2 linked regions of the Thiorhodovibrio winogradskyi genome follow. The protein of the gene in region 1 binds, or shares a complex with, the protein of each later gene. Links are inferred from orthologs where the notes say so. Each region holds a gene or a part of one and is shown on either strand. Other genes may lie near its edges.

The links.
Region 2: the proteins of dnaB (region 1) and dnaG are in contact, whole or in part, in a crystal structure (PDB 2R6A), measured with the Geobacillus stearothermophilus proteins. The link is inferred for Thiorhodovibrio winogradskyi from one-to-one orthologs. Residues at the interface, in WP_033016901.1 of Geobacillus stearothermophilus: Ser13, Glu15, Ala16, Gln18, Glu91, Leu92, Asp94, Ala95, Val96, Pro97, Thr98, Ala99, Ala100, Asn101, Tyr104, Tyr105, Ile108; in WP_049624496.1 of Geobacillus stearothermophilus: Lys456, Leu457, Leu458, Pro459, Ala460, Asn463, Ala464, Leu467, Leu535, Leu536, Ile537, Ala538, Gln544, Glu545, Asp548, Tyr549, His552.

The regions. Positions count from the first base shown.
Region 1 is NZ_CP121472.1:2,313,471-2,317,330, forward strand. Bases 887-3,860 are described here. They hold dnaB (replicative DNA helicase), read right to left. Parts: upstream 3,083-3,860; coding sequence 1,691-3,082; downstream 887-1,690. Other genes in these bases: Thiowin_RS10265 (DEAD/DEAH box helicase), read right to left, coding at 887-1,614; thiC (phosphomethylpyrimidine synthase ThiC), read right to left, coding at 3,229-3,860. Outside these bases: more of Thiowin_RS10265, read right to left, coding at 1-886. UniProt on the Escherichia coli protein: The main replicative DNA helicase, it participates in initiation and elongation during chromosome replication. Travels ahead of the DNA replisome, separating dsDNA into templates for DNA synthesis.
Region 2 is NZ_CP121472.1:2,212,428-2,215,787, reverse strand. The notes cover bases 1-2,917. They hold dnaG (DNA primase), read right to left. Parts: upstream 2,417-2,917; coding sequence 584-2,416; downstream 1-583. Other genes in these bases: Thiowin_RS09815 (GatB/YqeY domain-containing protein), read right to left, coding at 2,587-2,917; rpoD (RNA polymerase sigma factor RpoD), read right to left, coding at 1-315. Outside these bases: more of Thiowin_RS09815, read right to left, coding at 2,918-3,030; rpsU (30S ribosomal protein S21), read right to left, coding at 3,086-3,301. UniProt on the Escherichia coli protein: RNA polymerase that catalyzes the synthesis of short RNA molecules used as primers for DNA polymerase during DNA replication.

The sequences.
Region 1 (3,860 bases):
ACTCGAAGCCCCATTGGTGCTCGCGAGCATGACCGGATACTGGCCGCGATCCGGAATGGTGCCGGCATTCAGGCGTGCGAGCAGGGCGGCGCCGCGTCGCGGGCGCAGGCTGTCGCTGGCGCGATCCCAAGCCAGCAAGGGGCGCAGCTCGGCGAAATCTTGCGCCGGATAATGACCGCTCAGCATCTCCAGCACAGGTTGCAGCAGTGACATGCTCAGGCTTTGGTAGGGATAGGCGGCACTGACCAGTTGCAGCAGCGCCGTGCTGGTTCGCGGTTGGTCGCAGCAGATGGCCACGATCTGCTGTGCCAGCACGTCGAGCGCATTGCGTGGCACGCTCAGTGGCTCGATCTGGCCCGCGCGCATGCGCTGGGCGATCACCGTGGCTTCGAGCAGGTCGCCACGAAACTTGGGGAAAATGCGCCCGACGCTGACTTCGCCCACCTGATGCCCGGCGCGCCCGACCCGTTGCAGACCACGCGCGACCGAGCCGGGTGACTCGACCAGCAGCACCCGGTCGATGCTGCCCATGTCGATGCCCAGCTCCAGTGAGCTGGTGGCGACGATGCCGCGCAACTGCCCAAGCTTCAGCCGCTCCTCGATCTCGGCGCGCTTCTGGTGCGAGACGCTGCCGTGATGAGATTGCACCAGTTCCTCGCCGGCCAGCTCATTCAGACGCTGCGTCAGGCGCTCGCACAGGCCGCGACTATTGACAAAGATCAGCGTGGCCCGGTTGCGCTGGATGCTAGCGAGCAGCGCCGGGTAGATGACCGGCCAGATACCGCGCTCGGCGGGCTTGGGGCTGGCCAGCTCGCGCGTGTAAAGCTCGGCCAGGATGGGACCGCCGGCTTTGGCGCCAGCGGGCTTGGCTTGGGCAGCGGCGGCCTGCTCCATGTCCGGCACCGGTACCCGCACTTGCAGATCGAGCCGGGGCGGCGCCGAGCAATCGACCAGCTCGACCGCGCGCCGGCCGCCGAGAAAGCGCGCCACCTCGGCGAGCGGATTAACCGTGGCCGAGAGTCCGATGCGCTGCGGGTCCTGCTCGCACAGCGCGGCCAGGCGCTCCAACGACAGCGCCAGATGGGCGCCGCGCTTGGTCGGGGCCAGGGCATGGATTTCGTCGATAATCAGGGTGTGCACCCACCGCAGGGTCTCGCGCGCCTGGGAGCCGAGCAGCAAAAACAGCGACTCGGGCGTGGTGACCAGAATTTCCGCTGGTGATTTGGCCTGGCGATGGCGCTCGCGCTGGGGCGTGTCGCCGGTGCGCATGGCGATCTGGATCGGGCGCACGGCCTCGGCCAAGCCTTCGGCCTGATGCGCGATGCCGGCCAAGGGTGCGCGCAGATTGCGCTCGACATCATGGACCAGTGCCTTGAGCGGGGAGATGTAGAGCACCCGCACGCCAGCGGGTGCATCGGCGGGCAGCCTCAGGCAGGCATCAATGCCGGAGAGAAAAGCCGCCAGCGTCTTGCCGCTGCCGGTCGGCGCCACCAGGAGCGCATGCTGACCGGCCGCGATGGCCGGCCAGCCCTGCTGCTGCACGGGCGTGGCTTGACTAAAATTGGCCTCGAACCAGGCGCGGGTGGCGGGGCTGAAAGCGGCATGGGCGCTCATTGAGGTGTTTCTCATATGCTGCCCAAGGACAGCATGCGAACATCTTGGGCGAGATCATTCCCCAGGTGATTCAGCGTCAAAAGCTGCCATCGTTGTAGTAGTCCGCCGCCAGGTTATCGAAGCGCGTGAACTGCCCGAGGAAGGCGAGCTTGACCGTGCCGATGGGCCCGTTACGCTGCTTGGCGATAATGATCTCGGCGATGCCTTTGTCGGCGCTGTCTTCATTGTAGACCTCGTCGCGGTAGATGAAGGCGATGAGATCCGCGTCCTGCTCGATGGCTCCGGATTCGCGCAGGTCCGACATGACTGGCCGTTTGTTTGGACGGCTCTCCAAGCTGCGGTTGAGCTGTGACAGGGCGACCACGGGCACGCTGAGTTCTTTGGCCAGGGACTTCAGCGAGCGTGAAATCAAGGAAATCTCGGTCGCGCGGTTCTCGCCAGCCATTGGCGCCTGCATCAGCTGCAGGTAGTCGATGACAATCATGCCGAGTTCTTTTTCCTCGCGCTTGAGTTCACGTTGCAGCCGCCGCACTCGGGCGCGCACCTCGGTCGGCGAGAGTCCCCCGGTGTCGTCTATGTACATGGACACTTGCGATAGCATGCTGACCGCCGAGGTCAGGCGCGGCCAGTCATCGTCGCCGAGTTTGCCGGTGCGCACCCGGTGCTGGTCGATCTGCCCGAGCGAGGACATCATGCGCATGGCGAGCGAGTCGCCGGGCATTTCCATGCTGAAGATGGCCACGCCCTTGCCGGTTTTAATGGCGACGTTTTCAGCCATATTCATGGCGAAACTGGTCTTTCCCATTGACGGCCGTCCGGCCACGATCACCAGATCCCCGGCTTGCAGGCCGGAGGTCTTCATATCAAAGTCGGTAAAGCCGGTCGGGACGCCGGTGATGGGCTCCTCGCGATGGTAAAGCTCGTCGATCTTGTCCATCGCGTTAACCAGCAGATTGCGGATCGGCTGGAAACCACCGCCGCCGCGACTGAGCTGCTCGGCAATCTGAAAGACCTTGGCCTCGGCCAGGTCAAGAATCTCGGATTCGCTGCGCCCCTCGGTGGCGAAGGCTAGGTCGGCGATCTCCACCCCGGCGCGGGCGAGCTGGCGTAGCACCGAGTTGAAGCGCACGATGCGCGCGTAATGCACGGCATTGGCGGCCGATGCGGTGTTGCGGTCGATCTCGGCGAGATAGGGCAGGCCGCCGATGTCCTCGAGCAGTTTGCGCTTATCCAGCGTTTCGGCAAGGGTCACCACGTCGAAGGGATGGTTTTCCTCGGCCAGAATGGCAATGCCGCGAAACACCAGGCGATGCTCCTGGCGGTAGAAGTCTTCCTCGCAGACCTTATCGGCGATTTGCTCCCAGGTGCTGTTTTCGAGCATCAGGGCGCCGAGTAGGGATTGCTCTGCGTTGATATTGTGCGGAGGGACGCGGGTGTCGGCGAGTTCGGCTGGAGTGCTTGGGTCCAAAAGTGGTGTCCTGTGAGCGTTTGAGCGCGTCGGCTGGAGGGGCGAATTCATTTGCCCATTAAAACCGTGACGGAGAAAGATGACTGTCTCTTTTGGGGGTGAAGGGATGAATCCATGCGGGGCGAATGAATGCGCCCCGCAGGACATTAAACCGGTTTGTAGATTTCACCGCCTGTATCGCGAAATTCCGCGGCTTTTTCTTCAAGTCCCGTCTCCAGAGCGCGCGTTTCATCACTGAGAGCATGGGCCTTGGCGTATTCTCGAACGTCCTGGGTGATTTTCATCGAACAGAACTGGGGGCCGCACATGGAGCAGAAATGCGCCACCTTGTGCGAATCATGCGGCAGGGTTTGATCATGAAATTCGCGCGCTCGCTCGGGGTCGAGTGCCAGGTTGAACTGATCCTCCCAGCGGAACTCGAAGCGGGCCTTGCTCATGGCGTTGTCTTGCAACTGGGCGCCGGGCAGACCCTTGGCCAGGTCAGCGCCATGGGCAGCGATGCGGTAGGCGATGATGCCGTCGCGCACGTCCTGTTTGTCCGGCAGACCGAGGTGCTCCTTGGGAGTGACGTAGCAGAGCATGGCGGTGCCATACCAGCCGATGTTGGCCGCACCAATGGCGGAAGTGATGTGGTCGTATGCTGGCGCGATATCGGTGATGATGGGGCCTAGCGTGTAAAAAGGGGCTTCAAAACAATCGCTCAATTCCTTGGTGACATTCTCGCGCACCATCTGCAGGGGCACATGGCCAGGGCCCTCGATCATCACCTGGACATCCT
Region 2 (3,360 bases), 100 kb from region 1 along the record:
ACGCATGTACATGCGCACAGGATCCGTGGTGCGACCGAATTCGCTGTCAACCGAGGCGAGTGCAGCCGCGGCGGCTTCGGCGGCTTCGTCGTCAGCGATCGCGGAATCGCTGAGTTGGTCGACCTCGGAGGGCGCCGTCTCATGTACGGTAATACCCATATCGTTTATCATGCGAACGATATCTTCGATCTGCTCAGGCTCGACGATACCGTCCGGCAGATGGTCATTGACCTCGGAGTAAGTCAGAAAGCCCTGATCCTTGCCTTTAGCGATCAACTGCTTCAACTGCGACGCCTGGTGCTGTTCCTGGTCCATAAAGTACCTATTGAATCTGGCTAACGCTTATAGTCCCGACCACCCCTAAGGATGACAGCGTTGTTTCAGGGTAACGCTCATAACCCGATCATGCCCAATGCCAGCCCTGACTGTCCTGCTGATAATATTTTAAAATCAGCAGGATAGAACCTAAAGCGGCTGCGGATCATCACTATTGCGCGGGCGATGGAAAACTCACAATTATAGCATAGAAACCTGATTTACGGGGCCAACCATCAGCGGCGCCACGCAATAGTTTCACCGGCGCTCAATTCCCGGCGTCGACACCCTCTGACGGACTTCTGCCCGCACCCGCCAAGCGCCCAAGCTCCCCGCTGCTAAGCAGCCGATAACGCTGCTCGCGCTCAGCCTGACGGCAGAGGGCCGACAGCGCCCCGATGAACTCAGACTCAATACCTGCATCGGGGATATGTTGAGTCAGACTGGGGTCGGCAAGTTCCGCCACCATGGGCTCATCTGGGCTGCCGCTGGCATAATCTCGTAACATCTGCGCCGTGATATCGGGGTCGGCATCGGCATGAGCAAGTAGTTCACTGAGCAACCTAGTATCTTCCTCGGCAACCGCGTTCCAGTAATCCGGAATCCCGCGCGCCGCCAGGGCCAGTCGCGGGCGCTGCAGCAGCAGTGCGCTCGCCAGGCGCCCGGGGGTCAGCTGGGCGCGCATGGGGACGCGGTATAGTGCCCTCGCTCGCGTTTGCCCGGCTTGGGGCCTTTGAACGCGTCCATCGCCCGAGCCAGCAGTCCTGGACCCGTGTGCTCCCGCTGGCCAAAAGGCCGACGCACCTGGCGGCCCGGAAAGGATCGCAGGCTGCTGAATGCCAATCAGGTCCTCCAGCTGTCGCAGCAGTAGCTGCCGGTAAGTACCCTCGGGCGCCAGGTTGATCAGCTCGCGGGCCTTGGCATCGCATCGCGCGAGCCCCTCGGCTGAGCCCAGATCAAACTGTCCCCGCACTTCATCGAATAGAAAATCAGACAGCAGACGCGCCTGCTCCAAGCGCTTCTCGAACGCTGCTAGCCCCTCCGCGCGCAGCAGCGAGTCTGGATCATGGCCCGCCGGCAGCAGCAGGAAGCGCACTGTCAGCCGCTCGGCCGCATAGGGCAAACTCACGCGCAGCGCCTTGGCAGCCGCGGCCCGACCGGCTTTGTCCCCGTCGAAACAGAACACCAGCTCATCGCTGTGGCGCTTGAGCTGCTGGATTTGTTCTGGCGTGGTGGCTGTACCTAGCGTGGCCACTGCATAAGGCAGACCAAACTGGGTCAGCGCGATCACGTCCATGTAGCCTTCAACGATCAGCAGGCGAGTGAGTTGGCGCCGACGTTGCCGCGCCTCGAACAGGCCGTAAAGTCCCCGGCCTTTGTGGAACACAGGCGTTTCGGGCGAGTTCAGATACTTGGGCTCGGATTGATCGAGTACGCGCCCACCAAAGGCGATCGTGCGTCCGCGATGATCCCGGATCGGAAAGATAACGCGGTTGCGAAAGCGGTCGTAGCGACGGGTTGCGGCGGCTGTCTCCCGCTCAATAACGAGACCGGCATCAATCAGCGCCTGTTGTCTAGTCTCATCAGTGCCGAGACGACTGAGCACAAAATCCCATCCTGCAGGTGCGAATCCAAGACCAAATTCAGTCGCCATCTCACCGGTAAGGCCACGCCTTTTTAGATAGGCGACAGCCCGCGCCTCTTCTTGCAGCTGGCGTTGGTATAACTCGCCGGCCTCTTCGAGCACCTGATAGAGAGGATTGAGATCCACCTCTGGAACCTGTAGGTCGTCGCCAGACCCAGCATCAGGCAGCGCGATACCCGCGCGGGTGGCCAGTTCCTTGATCGCCTCGGGAAAGCTCAGGCGATCATATTCCATCAGGAAGCCGATGGCGTCACCATGAACACCGCAGCCGAAACAATGATAGGTTTGGCGCGCCGGGGTAACGATAAAAGACGGGGTTTTTTCCTGATGAAAAGGACAGCAGGCCTTGTAGAGCTGACCGGCCGGACGCAGGGGCACCCGCGCCCCGACAATCTCGAGGATGTCAGTGCGCGCGAGAATTTGCTCCTTGAGCTCGGGCGAAATTCTGCCGGCCATGGACATAAAGCTAGCAGATAATTTGGAAAAGTCTGCGGTCCTTTGACACTACGCGTTCGCTTTGCCACCCGAGCTTGCCTTTGCCTGAGCCCGACAGCATGGAGCACGAGTAGAGAGCAATCAGGGCAATGATGCCAAATAAGCTGGCCAGCGGTCTGGGCAAGTCTCGCTCAGGCGTTCAGGCGCTGCTTGATCCTGGAACTGACCTGGCCGATATCAGCCCGGCCCTGCATTTGGGGTTTCACCAAGCCCATCACTTTGCCCATGTCACGCATGGAGGTCGCGCCCGTCTCGGCCATGGCAGCGTCAATGCAGGCGTCAATCTCGGCCTCGCTCAGCGGATCGGGCAGATATTCCTGGCAGATGAGGATTTCGGCCTCTTCCTTCACTGCCAAATCCTCGCGCCCGGCGTCGCGATACTGGGTGACCGAGTCGCGCCGCTGCTTGAGCATTTTCTCAAGCACCGCAAGCACCTGGACATCGTCAAGGGCAATTCGCTCATCGACCTCGCGCTGCTTGATGGCGGCGTTGATCAGGCGAATGGTCCCAAGCCTGTCCTTGTTGCCGGCCTTGAGCGCGGCTTTCATGTCGTCTTGCAAACGTTGCTTGAGCATGATGGCCAGCTTCCTTATCAGATAGCGCGGAAGGATCAGATCGCGCGAAGGCTTTCTAGAACGGGCGCTCCCAGCGGCGCGACTCGCGCGAGAGTTTCTTATGATGACGTTTGACAGCGGCGGCTTTCTTGCGTTTCCGCTCGGAGGTTGGCTTTTCGTAAAACTCCCGACGGCGAACCTCGGCAAGAATGCCGGCTTTCTCGCAGGAGCGCTTGAAGCGGCGAAGAGCGACCTCGAAAGGCTCGTTTTCTTTGACACGAACGTTAGGCATGCAACAATCCCGTTGAGTGGCAGTGATAAGCAGCAAAACTGTTTGGAAGGAAACAACCG